DNA from 3 places in the Peribacillus sp. RS7 genome. Region 3 is predicted to be linked to each of the others. Evidence: riboswitches for the same ligand, from Rfam matches in the RefSeq annotation. Region 3 holds a riboswitch; each other region holds the start of a gene.

Region 1 (5,699 bases), 1.8 Mb from region 3:
TCGGAAACCTCCCTGATGAGAATTTGGTTCAATACTTTGATAGTGGGTCACTTGGGTCAGGAAAGGTTCTTGAGCTTGGGTGCGGACCTGGAAGAAATGCTATTTACCTTGCTCAAAAGGGCTGTTCCGTTGATGCGGTGGATCTTTCAAAGGAAGCCTTGGAATGGGGGAAAGAACGAGCGGAAGAAAGCAAAGTGCACGTGAACTTCATTCAAAGGAATATATTTGAATTGGACATTGGGGAAGGGCAATATGACTTTGTATATGATTCAGGTTGTTTTCATCATATTGCTCCACATCGAAGGATCAATTATTTGGAGATGGTGAAAAAGGCGTTAAGGCCTAAGGGAATGTATTCGATTACTTGTTTTGTGGAAGGCGGCATATTGGGTGGTGCAGATATCTCGGATTGGGAGGTATATAGGCAAAGAAGCCTTAAAGGCGGATTAGGTTTTACTGAAGAAAAACTTAGAATGATCTTCAAGGATTTTGAAGTGGTGGAAATACGTAAAATGAGGAAAATGGAACAATCTGATGAAACCTTTGGGGTGCAGGGTTTATGGACCGCAATATTTATGAAAAGGTAATTCTCATGAGGTTAATTAGGTTATGTGGATAGTATAGCTCAATTTCACTGAACGGAGGATCTGGGATCAGGTCCTTTTTTACGTGATAAAGAAAAGGGGCAGGATGGCGGTGAATTTGTTAACAAAAAATAAAAATGGTAAACTATAACAAAAAAATACGATTTGGTGAATGCCGCTTTACCAGAATGATAGATGAATGTTCTTGCAGATTTTTTTTTTGAAAAATCAGTGGTTGTATGGTTTCAAAAACAGCTGGGAAGGTATATGGAATGGAGGGACCATTGGCATGGGATCTTAAGTATTGAAGCGGTTATCCTCGATGCTTCTTTTGTTGATAAAACGGTTAACTTTCAATACCCTGACAATGCTGGTTCAGCCTTTAATAGCATTAGATATTATAAAAAAATTAAATAGGTGGAGGAGTTTATGCACAGAAATAAAGAACTATATTCCTTTTTATTAGGTGAGGCAGCTCAATTGACTGAGGATTGGTACGCAACATTGAATAAAAATGATAAGTCGGGGGTTTATAGCTCACCCGATCCCAAAGTGATTAAAAAACTGAAGCAACAAAATAATGAGTTCCACTTACATTTCTTTCAGATATTTGTTACAGAGGAAAGGGAATTCTTTAAGCGTCTTGATGAGTGGATTGAAGATATCGGTCAGGATGAGCAGCATTTAAACACACCCATCTATTTTATATTGAGGGAGTTTTTTCGAACGCAAGAGCAATATCTGGATTACATTGACCGATTTGTGGGATTGCATGGAGATCGATATACACGGGAGGAAGTAAATTCCTGGTATCGGATAGTGGTCAAGGTGTTCAGTGAAGTGATGGAGAGGTTTACGGAAGCGAATCATAAATATGCCAATAAAATTATGAAAGCCCAACAGGCCACGATCGATGAATTGAGCACGCCCATCATTTCCCTTAAAGATAATACCGCGTTGCTTCCCCTGATAGGCGATATTGACACGACGAGGGGCATGTCCTTGCTTGAAAACACCTTACAAAAGTGCGCTGAAAAAAATGTCACCAGGCTTTTCATTGACCTATCGGGCGTTCATGCAATAGATAGTGCATCCGCCCACCAACTGTCACAATTGATTGAATCCTTACATTTGATCGGAATTCATACAACCCTTTCAGGACTTCGGCCGGAAATAGCCATGACTGCCGTTAAGCTTCAACTGCCTTTTGATAAAGTGACGATAAAGTCCACTCTTGCCCAAGCGATCAGTACGATAAAATAATACATACATATACATGGCAAGGGTATGCTCGTTATAAATTTCATCGAGAAGACCTCCATATGGCGGTCTTCTCGCATGTATAGGTGATGCTACATTCAAAATAGGTGGCGGGCTCCATAAGGCAAGAGCCGGAACCTGCCGGATTATTCAATATTTGCAAAGACGGCTAGGTCTTCTTTATTGCCAACGACCAAAAGCATATCTTTTTCATGGATATCCTGATCTGGTGACGGTGCTATGATAATTTCTCCGTTACTCACGATGGCAATGACGCTGATATTATATTTAGCGCGTAAATCAAGTTCCCTGAGGCTTTTTCCCTTCATGCTCATGGGGAGGATGATTTCCTCGATATTGTATTCTTTAGACAGCTCTATATAGTTCAGCATGTTAGGGAACAGGAGCTGATTCGCGACCCGTTCCCCCATATCCCTCTCAGGATAGATGACCCAGTCGGCACCAACTTTAGTGAGCACCTGACCGTGATTTTTATTAAGTGCTTTGGCAATGACCTTTTTGACCCCAAGCTCTTTTAAAAGCAAGGTAGTCAAAATGCTTGATTGCATATCATTTCCGATGGCTACGATGACACAATCGAAATTACGGATTCCGATGGATTTCAATGTCTCTTCTTCAGTGGTATCCGCCATGACTGCATGGGTAACGCTCAGTTCCGCATTCTCGACTCTTTCCTCGCTGATATCAATACCCAATACCTCTTGGCCAGCGGTATATAATCTATCTGCCACACTACTTCCGAATCTGCCTAAACCGATCACGGCATATTGTCGTTTTCCCATCATTTACACTCCTTCAGTTTTGGTTAACCAATCATGATTTTCCCTTTTGGATGACGGAAGGGATCTGGCTTACGCCTCATTGCGATGGCAAAGGCCAAAGTCAAAGGACCCACCCGGCCTGCAAACATCGTGAAAATGATAAGCATCCGGCCAACCGGTGATAATTCGGGAGTCAAACCCATTGAAAGTCCCACTGTGGCGAATGCTGAAGTGGCTTCAAATAAAATCATCAAGAAATCACTTCCGCTTTCTGTGATGGTCAGCAGAATGGAAATGATTGAAACGAGGAAGACCCCGATGAAAGTAACGGATAATGCTTTAAAGATGGTTTCATTCAAAATGCGGTGACGGAATAATACTACATCACCCTTTCCTTTAATCTGTGACCAAACCGTTCCAAGAAGCGTCGCAAATGTTGTTGTTTTAATCCCGCCGCCAGTCGATCCGGGTGAGGCCCCAACGAACATCAAGAAAATGATGAGCAGTAATGTAGGTTGAGTTAAATCAGGGATATTCAACGTATTGGAGCCTGCTGTCCTTGGTGAAACCGATTGAAATAAAGATGATAACGCTTTACCCATGAAAGATAAAGGCTGCAATGTTTTGGCATTACCGAACTCGAATAAAAAGATTAAAATTGCGCCGACGATTGTAAGGGTCAAGCTAGTCATCAGAACAACCTTCGTATGTACGGATAAACGATGGGTTTCACGATATTCGTATAGTTCATTCATTACGATAAAACCTATTCCGCCAAACGTGATGAGGAAGGCGACGGTAAGGGTTACGAATGGGTCCGATACATAAGGGGTCAAACTCCTGAATTCCCCCATTAAATCAAAGCCGGCGTTATTGAAATTCGATATGGAATGAAAAACCCCGTAATAGATCGCCTTGCCGACTGGCATGTCAAAAGAAAAGCGGATTGATAAGATAAGGGCACCCACGCCCTCAATGATGGCCGTGAAAATTAAAAGCCGTTTTACTAACTTGACTACACCTGCCATGGATAGATTATTTAAGGACTCCTGCAAGAGTAGCCTGCCTTTTAAAGAAATTTTTTTGCCTAATAAGAAAAAGAAAAACGTGGCAAATGTCATGAACCCTAGGCCGCCTATCTGAATCAGTGTTAAGATGACCAACTCACCAAAGGTGGTGAAAGTCGTTCCCGTATCCACCACCACAAGCCCTGTTACACATGTAGCGGAGGTTGATGTGAATAAAGCATCCAGAAAAGAAAGGCCATTCCCATTTTCAGTCGAAATCGGCAGGGTCAGCAAATAGGCCCCAATAAGTATCAGGATGGCAAAGCCGAGTACAAGGATTTTTGGCGGATCCAATAAATTTTTTGCTTTTATCAAATGATCATCCCTACCTATAAAAATATTGTGTAAAACTTATGAAATCTTAACCATCAATCCTCTTTATAAATCTTTTTCAAAGCATAATAAAAAGACCTGCGAAAACATCGAAAGGCTTTTTTGTCACAAAAAGAGTGCAAAAAAAGCTCCCGAAATAGGCGGTCTTATGACCTCCTTCGCTTTAGCCGACGAAGTTAGCTGACGGGTAGGATGGCGAAAGAGCTGATCTCATCCCTTCTGCAAGGCAGAATTAACCCCAAATGATTGGGTCCTCCGTACTCAATTCCCTTGAGTTTTGGCCGAATTGCATTAAATTGATAAACGTATTCTACTCCCATCATTTAGCAGTTGTAAACCCCTAAAGTGTAAAAAAATATTTCTTTAACAAGACTGAAAATTTACGTTTTATTTACATTTTAAAAACGTATTGACAAATATTAGTTAGCACCTTATGATAGGTTCGATTAAGCTGATTATGATGACCAAAATCGATGTACTTTATTCAACACTTTCAAGCAGAACATGTCATTGCAAATCTATTTTCTAATATAAATAAATTATTTTTCTTTTGAAAATCATAAAGAAAAAAAGTATGGCATTCTTATTTAAAGGTTTCAAACATTTTATAAAAAAGGCGGGCAATTATGGAGAAGACGTTCAATAGATATGTTATTAACGCTACAGGCAAGGGTGGACAGACATATTTAACACAATGCCAGGATAAAGATGCACTTAGGAAATGGATAGCCGATCATGAGGATCAAATCATAATGAATGAGTTAAGGATAACGGATAAGAAAAAGAATCCGTTGTTAAAATTGTTTTCTCTAAGGTAAATCAACTGAAATTATGTCATCCTGTGTACTATCCGGGAACTAGAGCGAAAAATCCATAACTTGTTTTGCTTTTAAACTCATTTATTTTTGAATGAGTTTTTTTGCGTTGAAAATTATGACGTTTACACTATTAATACAATAATGTTAAAATTTAGAAAAGTGATGAATCTGGATGTAATGAAGAGAAAGCAAATGGAATGACCACATATCAGAGAGCACCGTCAACTGGAAGGAGTAAGCATAAATTGAAGCAATTCTCCAGTATGGGAAGGGGATGCTGTGACGGGAACTTCCGTTATGGTGCGTAGTAACACCGCACTATTGATCTCGTCCCAGAGAAGCCTTTCCTGGGGATGGGATTTTTTTATTGTTTATATTTCCTTTTCTAAGGAGGAGAAGCGTTGACATTCAAAAATTCATTAGTAGCTTGGAAATATCCCTCCATCCTATTGTTCGGGATCGGGATTTCCAACTTTGGTGCATGGGTTTATTTTATTGCACTTAATTTAATCGTGCTTGATATGACTGATTCAGCTTTAGCGGTAGCTGGACTTTATATCGTTAAACCGATGGCTGCCATATTTACGAATGTTTGGGCAGGCAGCGTGATCGACCGGATAAATAAGCGAAATCTAATGGTGGCACTTGACCTATTTCGAGCGGTATTCATAGCCTTGCTGCCATTGACTTCTTCTATTTGGGTCATCTATTCCCTTGTCTTCGTGATCAATATGGCAGGGGCCATGTTCGGAACGACATCAAGATCTTATATAACAAAATTAATACCCATTGAACAGAGGAAACGATTTAACTCGTTACGAAGCTTAATGGATTCTGGGGCTTTTTTGATTGGAC
Region 2 (5,699 bases), 730 kb from region 3:
GTATAATGTAGAACCATCAAGGTTAAAAGAGTATCCAGTCGGAATAACAAATGTAGCAATATGTTTCGGACATCCCGCTTTCTCCATTTTTTCCATGATTTTCGGAAGAACAGCTTCTGAACTTGCTGTAGAGAACGCAAGAATCAATTCTTCTTTTAGAAGTTTAATCAACGTAAAGATATTGAATCCTACAAATTTCGCAATAAGACCCAGAATGACAATTACAAAGAAAATCATTGTTCCGTATACAGAAAGCGCTAACTTACCTAACGGAATTAAAGATTCCAGACCGAACTTGGAGATGGTCACACCGATTAGTGCAAATACCCCGATTGGAGCGAATTTCATGACCATATTTGTTAGGTAAAACATTCCTTCAGCTGTTCCTTGGAAGAAACGGAATACTGGTTTACCTTTTTCACCGATAGCCGCAATACTAAGCCCAAACAATACGGAGAAGAAAATGATCGCTAGCATATCGCCTTCTACCATAGCTTTAACTGGATTGGATGGCACAATGTGAACAAGTGTATCTACAAACGACTCATGCTGCTTAGTTTCTGCTGTATCAACATAAGTGGAGATATCAGTTTGTTCCAGATTATTCATATTTACACCAGCACCAGGCTGAATGATATTCGCGGAAATTAAACCAACAGCAATCGCAATCATAGTTACCACAACAAAGTATGATAGTGATTTAGCACCTAGTTTACCTACTGCTTTCAAATCACCTACACCCGCAACAGCAACGATAAGGCTTGATACAATGATTGGCACAACAATCATTTTAATCATTCGTAGGAAAATGTCACCGAATGGCTGTAAAAAGTTTTGAGCCGTCTCATTACCATAAAAAATGGCACCCACGATAATTCCTAGAATTAAACCAATGAAAATTTGGCTAGCTAAACTTAATTTAAATTTCTTCATATACTTTCCTCACCTTCCATAAAGTCTTTGATGCAAAAACATTTTGTCTCGGTAAGGGAAACAAGATACTAATAAAAGAAAGTAATTTTTCTTTTTTTGAAAAACTCTGTCTTTACGCCGAAAAAAAAGACACTTCATGTGTCGATTTCTTATTGGCGTGAATATTCACACATGTTCCCTTAAAGACGCTGACGAGGTTAGCTGTCGGGTTAGGAATTGGAAACACAAATGCCCTTTCATTTCTGAATTCACCCCTAGCGGATAATAAAATCCACAATAATGGGTCCCCCGTTCTTGGAATAAGATTAAGCGAGTTAACTTATAATAAAATATTATACTAAAAATGTTAATCTGTAAATATTTATTCGCATTCATTCTTGAAAAAATCTTAAAACATGTCTGAATATTCTGCCTTAATGACTATTGTACCTATAATTCCATTGCCCGATTTTATACATATAAGTTATATGGATATATAAATAATACCAAATTGCACCTCTCTTCTTATTAAAGAAGCGGTTATTTTTCCAGAATGCCAAGTAACAGATATCTTACTTTTTCCCTAGAGGTGAATTTCTTATAAGTTTTAGTTTTCACTTTTTCAAATTGAATTGGAGTAATAAAATAAGAATGGTTCTTCACTACCCTATTCGGTTCTAATAGGATGACGTCACCTACGGACGGTCCCTTTATGAGCTCTTGCTTTCCTTCAGCTTTAAGTCCTTTTGTGATGTAGTGTTTATCCACAAAGCCTTTTTTAGTCAACTTGTAGACATGCGGCTGTTTTTTGTAATGGACTGCCTCTATAGGAATGGAGGGTACACCCGCTTTCTCATTGGTTATTACAGTAAGATTGACTTTGGATCCCACCAACAAAGGTTCGGTTTCTTCACCTTCAGGTTCGATTAAAGCCTGAAATGGAAATCTGTTATTTTTTTTTATGGACGGCTCTTCTGCCGGGTAGGAATGGATACGGCCAATCTTTCCTTTCAAAGTCGTTTTTGAGTCAGAAGAACTTGCTTTTATAGTCATGCCCACTTCAGCCTTTTTCATCTCCTCTTCGGAGAAATCACCTTCAATTGCCATATTTGTCGAAACAATGGATATAATGGGATTATTCAGGTTTTCATTGATATTCTTAACTACACCATCAGCTTCACTCGTCGTCACAATCGCGCTGGACTGCTCCTCAATAGACCTTAATTTAGCATCAAGCATTTTAACTTTTTCATTCAAACTGTTTTTTTCGAGTTCCTGCTTGTACAATTCTTGCTCAATATTACTTTTAATAAGGTCTGAAGAGCTTGTTGTTATATCGATATTCAAGTTTCTTTCCACTGAATCATCAATGACCGCCTTATCGGGATCACGGGTCAATGTCCCTTGATAAGACCTCAACTTCCCTAAGTATTGGTCAATCCCTACAATTTCTCCCTCAGCGGCAGCTTTCTCCGATTCTACATTCGCTTTAAGCGCATCAAGTTCGGTTGCCGTATACTCAAACAACGAGGAGCCAGCCGTTACCACATCACCTTCTTTTACAAGGAATTTCTTAAAATCATTCTGCTTGGTATCGAAATAGATATCATACTCTTCCAAAGGTTTAATTACACCATTCGTTTGAATGGTATCCGTAATTGTATCTTTTTTTACCATTGTCCAGTTTTCCACGAAAACAGTTCGTTCCACTTTGCTTTCCTTTTTTTCAATAAGGTATAAGTTAACGGTTATCAAAACAGTCGACGCAATAGAGACCGCTGCTATTTTCCATTTCCCGCTCATTCTTTTCACCCCGCCTTATACAAATACGCCCACTTGGATATATGCTAAAAAGGCTTTAACAAACCAAGTGGCCAGATAGAATAGAACAATCATTAAAAAGATCAAATAATTATTTCGTTCTGAAAATTCCCTTAAATAAAAATATTGCAGGGCAATAATAAGAAATTGAAAAATGGTGATTTCGCTGAAAAAGTGAATAAAGTAATCACTTCTGAGAAAATACTGACTGATGATTCCTAAAGAAAAAGGATTGGCATCGTTGCCTATATCCATTAATACGAATAGAGGAATCAATAATATTTTTTCCACCAATTGCAAACCAAAAATGATCATTTGAACGATGACTATTTTTATGTACGGGATATCCGTAACGATCCAAAAGAATAGAGCTGATAAAAATATGTATATGGAAGGGTGGATTATGCCTGCTATTATATTGCCGCTCAATATCAGCAACTTTCCTGCTTCAAATTCATTAACACCCATCTTCGTGATTTCTTTGGAAAATGATTCAGATCCAATGCCAAAATACCCCTCAATAGCAAATACTAAAAGACTAAGAAGATATAAAAATAGTAATTTCCAACCAAGTCGTGTGACTGCCTCTGCATTTTGCAGCTGATAACGACTCCGATTAGGCTCTAAAATGCCCTTTAACAATCTGACCTGGTACACCATATGTGTTCCTCCTGCAAAAAATGATATATCATCCTATATTTTATCTTATTTTGGAAACAAATGCAGAAATAAGGAATGATTGAAACAAAAAAAACACATAATCCTTACCCTTTATAATTAATCTCCCTCTAATTGGGAATTAATACTGATAAATGATGGTCAAGGACTTTAATTCGAGTAGGTGTTTGGCTATAGTTCTCTCCATCCATATCCACATCAAGTGGCCTCTTGGATTCAATAGTCAGGGTACTGGCCTGCACATATGTCACTCCAGCTTCCGAGCTCAGATTTTCTGTCCATGAACGTTTCATCGCTATTATTTCCAAAAATGCACCAAGGTTTGCGTTCTCCAAGATGGCAACGCCAAAGAGCCCATCGTCTGGACTAACCATGGGAAACGGCAATAAATTAGTACCGATAAAACATCCATTCAAGACCAAAATCATGATTGCTTTCCCTTCAATTAAATTCCCATCATATTCAAGTTTATAGGGAAAGGGGGCACTATCACCAATCGTCCTTACCGCACTTAATAAATACCCTATCTTTCCGAATCTGTTTTTTTCCTGCTCATCAATATTGCTTGAAGCTTCAGAAATAAGTCCAACTCCCCAAAAATTAGAAAAATAATCGTTATTGGCCTGCCCGATATCAATTGAACGAACCTTGCCATTTACTATTGCTTCTGCAGCTTGACGAACATTTTGAGGAATATTCAATGTTCTGGAGAAGTCATTGCAAGTCCCTCCAGGTAAAATCCCAAGTAATGGCCGCTTCTCCAGCGGTGAAAGGCCGTTTACACACTCATGTACAGTTCCATCTCCTCCTAATACGAAAACTACATCCATGTCTTCACCATATTCCGAGCAAAAACGAGATGCATCGCCTTTTTCCTTCGTTTGTAGAATGAGGAACTCATCAATATGAAGAGCTATAACTGGAAGACATGCCTCAAGATTCCTTGCGAGTTTACCATTTCCAGCATTTTTGTTATAAATCAGCATTCCCTTTTTCCATCTCATGATCTAGCCCCCATATTAATGAAAGAATTATCTTCTTCCTGCTACTTATACTTTTCCCTAACCCCCGCTTTTGAAACTCAATCATTATCAAATGGAAAAATTCATATGGCTTGAAATCTAAGTCATATCAAAAGTAAAAAGAGGCTATACGCCCCTTTTCAGTAAAGCCTTCATATATTCGTCAAATATTCCTTCATCGTCAAGATAAGCTTTGAACATAAGTGACTTCTTTTTTCATTTTTTTCCAAAAATAACAAAAGACTTTCCAAGATAATGGGACTTGGCCTAACTTTCGAAAACTCTTCTTGGATCGCCTTTAGAGCTTCCGTATATTTATTTGTTTCCATTCCTTCTTCCTTACGTGTTTCCACTTCAAGCATCCTGCTTATGATTGAATGGATTTCCTCTTTTGGGCTCAAATCCCTCAGTGAGCATTCGTGTAAAGGAAATTGTTTCAATAATGGATCATCCATGATCTGCAGGCTTGCGATAATCGAATCCATCCGATTCAAAATGAAGTTAGGTAACAATTCCACTTCGAAAGCATTTTTTTTCCTGATTAATATTCCGATATATCCTTTGAAAAGTGAATCTAACATTATTGTGCAATCCGGCAGAAGGTCAGCCGAAAGTCCTGGGTATAACTCAATGATTTTACGCTTGAACCAAATCATGCCCTCTTCATGGATATAATGTAAAAATCTATCTAGTTCTTTGCTGATATGAATCATTTGTTCCTGCATCATCATTTTGATTAAGTTGGTATTTCCCGTCACATGCTCAATATGAACAGTGATTTGCCTTAAAAACTTATCTTTACTTGATAATGAAGCATCCAGCTCAAGGTCAAGTAAAGAGTCCGTCAACGCTTCATAATAATATTTAAAAATGGAGACTAATAATTCTTCCTTCGATTTAAAATAATTATAAAAAGACCCCTTTGCTATCCCACATTTTTCAGCAATTTCCTGAACGGATGTAGCATGATAGCCTTTCTCCGCGAAAAGCTCTACAGACTTATCTATGATCATCTTATGTTTTTCATTCATCAAATTCATCCTATCTCTTAAAGATTGTTCACTTATGACCGCTCAGTCACTTCTTCCAAATTGTATCCCAAAACCCTTGGAATCACAACGATAAAACTCACGAATATTATCTGTTGCAATCATAATCCATATACTATATATTTGAGTTTATGACCGACTAGTCACAATTTTAAGTATGGAGGGTACAAGTTTGAATTCAATAATTAAATTTTCCTTAAAGAATAAATTGGCAATC
Region 3 (5,699 bases):
CCACGAAATGCGTTTGGCAGTGAATTCAGTATCATCGTGTGGCTGTATGCACTTTTCCCGACAATGGTTGCATATGCAATAAGCCAGGCATTAACAAGATTCATTGCTTTCTTTGGTATGTATATCCTATTAAAAAAACATTTGGTTACAGGGCGCCAATCAGGATGGATTAGGGTTGGAACATCCTTGGCCTTTGCCCTTACCCCATTTTGGCCATCGGGAATGCTCAGTACTCTTGGGATGCCGCTAGCCCTTTGGGCTTTTTTGAATATCCGCAGCAAGGACCATTCGTGGAAGAATTATTTGGTCCTTACACTTTTACCGCTTTATTCAAGCATCGTGCTTGGCTTTTTCTTTTTTCTTGTTGCAATGGGCTTCCTTTGGATATCGGATGTGATCAGGAAAAAAGGGTGGGATTTAAGGTTTCTACTTTCAATCGTGTATATGACGGTCATTTTTGGTCTGGTCGAGTATCGGCTGGTCGCTTCCTTCATTTTTGATTCGGAGCCGAACAGCAGAGATGAATATTTTCATGCAAGGCTGCCGCTCGAGTGGGTCATCAAGCTTACTTTCAAAAATTTCGTCCTTGGACATACGCATGTCATGACTGTACATGCGCTTATCATTCTGCCGATTACAGTCTTTGCCCTTTATATCATTTTGACCAAAAAGCTATGGAGACAGGAAAAGATATTTGTTTTTTTGTTCGGCTTGAATTTTATGCTTTCCGCGTGGTACGCATTTTGGTTTTATAAAGGCTGGCTTCCTTTAACGGAAAGGTTCCACACCTTGGATACCTTTAATTTTGCCAGATTTCACTTTTTAAGGCCGATGGTGATTTACTTGGGGTTTGCCCTCGCGATAAAAATCATCTGGGAGCACAGCGATTATGCCAAGAAAACCCTTTCAATATTCATAGCCGTTCAAATTATGATCTTAATGGGTTTCAATGAAGAAATCACTCACAATAAAAAACCATCTTTTAAAGAGTTCTATGCAGAAAGTCTTTTTCAAGAAATAAAAGATCATATTGGCCTTCCACAGGAAGAATATCGGGTAGCGAGCATTGGCCTACATCCTGCGATTGCCCAATTTAATGGGTTTTACACGCTTGATAGCTATAACAATTTCTATCCGCTTACTTACAAACATCAATTTCGTCAAATAATTGAAAACGAATTGGCTAAGAATAAAAACATCAAAATCTACTTTGATGAATGGGGAGGGCGTTGTTACCTATTTACCGATGAGCTTGGGAAGCATTATATGTTCAAGAAAGGCTCGAAGAAAGAGCTAGAAAATTTGGAACTTAATGTCGATGCGTATAAAGGGTTAGGTGGCAAGTATATATTTTCTGCTATACCAATCAACAATGCGAAGGAAAACGGGTTGGTACTAGAAAGGATTTTCACAAAGAAAGGAAGTATCTGGAAAATTCATTTATACAGAGTCACGTGAAAAGGGGGGAATATTGTGAATTCACCGATAGTAACGATTGTTGTACCTTGTTATAACGAAGAAAGCGTTTTGCAGGATACCATTTCCCAACTTTGTGGATTGGTGAGGGGTTTAGTCGAAGAAAACGTTGTATCCGATAAAAGTAAAATTCTATTGGTTGATGATGGAAGCAAAGATCAAACATGGAAGATCATTTATAAAGAAACGATTAACAATGAATTTGTTCGTGGGCTAAAGCTTTCCCGGAATGCAGGTCATCAAAATGCACTTCTGGCAGGAATGTTTACAGCAAATGAAGCCTCGGATTGTGTGATTTCCATTGATGCAGATTTGCAGGATGATATTCAAGTCATCCCTGAATTCATTCGGAAATTCAATGAAGGTTGTGAAATTGTATATGGTGTCCGCCAGAAAAGGGACCTTGATTCATTTTTTAAACGAACATCTGCAACTGGTTTTTATAAATTGATGAACAAGATGGGGGTTAACCTTATCTATAATCATGCCGATTTCCGGCTAATGAGCAAAAGGGCGATCGTGGAGCTGGAACAGTTTGAAGAAACGAATCTTTTTTTACGGGGAATCGTCCCGCTCATTGGGTTCAAGACGGACTCTGTTTATTATGACAGAAAAGAAAGATTGGCTGGGGAAACGAAGTATCCATTAAAGAAGATGGTTGCCTTTGCGCTTGATGGCATTACTTCTTTTTCAGTTACGCCGATCCGGCTTGTATTATGGCTAGGATGTCTTTCTTTTTTCATTAGCTTACTCTTTGGGTCATACTTTTTATGGTTAAAGTTTTATGGACAGACCGAAACGGGCTGGACCTCATTAATTACCTCCATATGGTTGATCGGTGGACTGCAGTTGATTGCTGTCGGCTTGATTGGGGAATATATCGGTAAAATATATAATGAATCCAAACGCCGGCCTAAATATATTGTTGATCTGGATCTATTTAATCCGCTCGATTTAACAAAACGGGAGCAACTAGACAATGAACGGAACAGTATTGAAAAACTATCTAAAACACACTAATTCCTTTATCCGCTTTTTATTGGTTGGAATAGTCAATACAGCGGTTGGACTTTCCATCATGCTTTTTCTCATGAATGTTCTTGATTTATCTTACTGGATCTCCACCTTTTTCGGCAATGGTACGGGAGCTGTAACGAGTTTTCTGTTGAACAGGACATTTACCTTTAAAAGCGATATAGACTTGCGGAGAGGAGTTGCCCGTTTCTTTTGCGTCATCCTGATTTGTTATTCCGCCGCTTATTCTTTAGGACAGGCCATTGCAGAATCGATGGAAGGATTCGTTCATTTATCCATACAGCAAAATGTGGCTGTACTCATTGGAACAATCTTTTATACAGTACTTAACTATATTGGCCAGAAATACTTTGTCTTTAAGAAAAGTAATTTGAGACCAATTCAAGAAGGAAGGAACTAATTAGAGTGGATCATTAGGAATAATGAATAATGCCCTCTGATTGGATGGAAATTAAAGTTGACTATCCAAACGGGGGCAGATCTGTTTAGTGGGAAAGCGAATTAGTTGATTGACTAGATAGGTATTCAGTTTCGTTTTTCGCTGTCTCCGTGGTGGCTGATGATTTTTCATTTTTGTGGACAGCCATATTGTTCATTGATCCGTTAATGCTTTGACCTGAAAATTTTCATCAGATATTATTTGTTTTTTTTCTTCTTTTTTAGACATGTCATTCACCTCTTTCCTTCCTTCAATCATTTGTTTTGATGACTTATGTAGTATACGTCATGAACAAAACCTCACTAACAATAAATTATTCTTTTTCCGTGTAAAATTTTCATTTACTTTTCCATTTCACGGGAGTATGATAATCAACAGTTTCATATTTCTAAATCGCTTAAACCTAATGGTACGGGGGACCCGTTATAGGGATTGTTTTTCAATCCAAGGGGTGAATCCTTTCAAGGTAAAGGTAGGGCTACTCTTAGGTCCGAATCCGACAGCTAACCTCGTAAGCGTTATATGAGAAGGAAGGTGGAGCTTGTCAGACAAAAAAATTGATGTCTACAGGTCTATTTAGCTATGACTTGTAGGCATTTTTCTATTTCGTCTTGTTTTTTGCAATAACTGGGGGAACATAAATTTATAACTAAAATATGGTGGTGAATACTTGATGTTATCTTCTATAAAGAGGTTCTTGATAGGGAGACCTTTAAAATCAAATGCACTTGGCGAGCAAAAGCTAAACAAAACTAAGGCTTTGGCCATCCTATCTTCTGATGCATTGTCTTCGGTTGCTTATGGACCTGAACAAATATTGATCGTTCTCATCACGGTCGGTGCCGCGGCATTCTGGTATTCAATCCCGATAGCAATCGGGGTATTGATCCTGTTAACGGCCTTGATCTTGTCCTATAGACAAATCATTTTTGCCTACCCCCATGGCGGGGGAGCCTATGTGGTTTCAAAAAACAATTTAGGCATCAATCCAGGGTTGATAGCTGGAGGATCCTTATTGGTCGATTATATATTAACTGTCGCTGTAAGTGTTTCTGCAGGAACGGATGCCATCACGTCCGCTTTTCCAGGCCTGCATTCATATAATGTCGGCATAGCCATCATTTTCGTCATTCTACTTACGATCCTAAATCTTAGGGGGGTTACGGAGTCGGCCTCTGTTTTGGCCTATCCGGTGTACCTATTCGTTTTAGCATTGTTCATCTTGATTGGTGTAGGAATATACAAGATCTTGACAGGTGGAGTTTCACCGGAATTGCACGCGCCAATTGGGACCCCGGTAGCGGGCATTAGTTTATTTATACTGCTAAGAGCATTTGCATCAGGCAGCTCCGCATTGACAGGAGTCGAAGCGATTTCCAATGCGATCCCGAACTTTAAAGATCCAGCCCCGAATAATGCTGCAAAAACTTTAATAGCGATGGGGTCCTTACTAGCTGTATTATTTTCGGGAATCGTATTCTTAGCCTATTATTTAAGCATTGTTCCCAGCGCAGAGGTCACGGTCGTCTCGCAGATTGCTGAAGAAATCTTTGGACGGAATTTCATGTATTTCTTCATTCAAGGTACGACTGCATTGATCTTGATACTGGCCGCAAATACTGGCTATTCGGCATTCCCGCTGCTTGCGGTAAATCTTGCAAAGGATAAATTCATACCAAGGGCGTTTACGATTAGAGGGGACCGATTAGGATATTCCAATGGAATTATCATACTGGGGCTTGCGTCTATCATCTTAATAGTCGCATTTAAAGGACATACAGAAAATCTAATTCCCCTTTATGCTGTAGGGGTATTTATACCATTTACGCTGTCCCAGACCGGGATGATCGTTAAATGGCTCCGCGAAAAGCCAAAAGGCTGGGTGGTTAAATTAACCATTAATTCAATTGGTGCCATTATTAGCCTGGTCGTCACGATGATATTCTTTTTAACCAAATTTACCCAGGTATGGTCTGTTTTGATTTTTTTACCAATCATCATTTTAATTTTTCATCGAATTAGAAAGCATTATGAAGCAGTTGGTGACCAACTGAGGATTACAACTTGTGAGCCCATCTTACCAATAGAAGGGAATATCATTCTTGTCCCTGTGGCGGGTATAACTCATGTGGTTGAGAATTCCTTGAATTATGCTAAATCTCTTTCAGCAAATCAGATCATTGCCGTTTATGTTGCTTTTGAAAGAGAAGATGAAAAGAAATTCGAAGAAAAATGGAAAAAGTGGCAGCCTGATGTTAGACTCGTCACACTGAACTCTTATTACAGAAGCATCATTCAGCCATTAACTAAGTTTGTGGATACAGTTGAACATAAGGCGAGTGAATCTAACTATAAAGTTACAGTGATCATCCCGCAATTCATTCCGAAGAAGGGATGGCACAATATTCTTCATAACCAATCAAGTTTACTGATCCGTGCCTACTTACTTTATAGAAGAAATGTAGTTATTACGACAGTGCCATATCATTTGAAGAAGTAATTTAAGAATAGAAGCAGACCTTGATCAGGTTTGCTCAGACTGTAGGTAAATTCGAAGAAAGCGAATTTGCCTACAGTTTTTTTCTTTAAAAAACGTTCCAGTTGTTTTCAGAAATCCGCTCCCTATCCCGCCGACTGTATGCCAAGCCACCTCGCCGCAAGCGTTTCTGGTGCTCGTCTAGCCAGTTATTCGGCAGGAGTGTCGCAAATTTCTTCAATCTATTGGGGGTTTCATAAAACAGTAAAGACC

What was found. A riboswitch is a leader RNA that binds a small molecule or an ion and turns the genes downstream of it on or off. The one in region 3 is predicted to bind cyclic di-AMP.
Region 1: it holds a riboswitch for cyclic di-AMP, as region 3 does, so the genes downstream of both, ACDZ29_RS06645 (TrkH family potassium uptake protein) here and ACDZ29_RS15430 (APC family permease) in region 3, are expected to answer to the same signal.
Region 2: it holds a riboswitch for cyclic di-AMP, as region 3 does, so the genes downstream of both, ACDZ29_RS11975 (cation:dicarboxylate symporter family transporter) here and ACDZ29_RS15430 (APC family permease) in region 3, are expected to answer to the same signal.

Annotation. Positions count from the first base shown of each region.
Region 1 is NZ_CP168135.1:1,291,367-1,297,065, reverse strand. It holds gene ACDZ29_RS06665 (class I SAM-dependent methyltransferase) at 1-587, shown strand, start outside; gene ACDZ29_RS06660 (hypothetical protein) at 780-1,001, shown strand; gene ACDZ29_RS06655 (STAS domain-containing protein) at 1,014-1,847, shown strand; gene ACDZ29_RS06650 (TrkA family potassium uptake protein) at 1,991-2,647, opposite strand; gene ACDZ29_RS06645 (TrkH family potassium uptake protein) at 2,671-4,008, opposite strand; cyclic di-AMP (ydaO/yuaA leader) riboswitch at 4,177-4,319, opposite strand; gene ACDZ29_RS06640 (hypothetical protein) at 4,653-4,844, shown strand; gene ACDZ29_RS06635 (MFS transporter) at 5,246-5,699, shown strand, end outside.
Region 2 is NZ_CP168135.1:2,338,383-2,344,081, reverse strand. It holds gene ACDZ29_RS11975 (cation:dicarboxylate symporter family transporter) at 1-933, opposite strand, end outside; cyclic di-AMP (ydaO/yuaA leader) riboswitch at 1,105-1,255, opposite strand; gene ACDZ29_RS11970 (efflux RND transporter periplasmic adaptor subunit) at 1,453-2,715, opposite strand; gene ACDZ29_RS11965 (hypothetical protein) at 2,731-3,393, opposite strand; gene ACDZ29_RS11960 (diacylglycerol/lipid kinase family protein) at 3,522-4,415, opposite strand; gene ACDZ29_RS11955 (TetR/AcrR family transcriptional regulator) at 4,586-5,464, opposite strand; gene ACDZ29_RS11950 (efflux RND transporter permease subunit) at 5,655-5,699, shown strand, end outside.
Region 3 is NZ_CP168135.1:3,072,567-3,078,265, forward strand. It holds gene ACDZ29_RS15415 (DUF6044 family protein) at 1-1,458, shown strand, start outside; gene ACDZ29_RS15420 (glycosyltransferase family 2 protein) at 1,474-2,496, shown strand; gene ACDZ29_RS15425 (GtrA family protein) at 2,456-2,911, shown strand; cyclic di-AMP (ydaO/yuaA leader) riboswitch at 3,335-3,484, shown strand; gene ACDZ29_RS15430 (APC family permease) at 3,624-5,450, shown strand.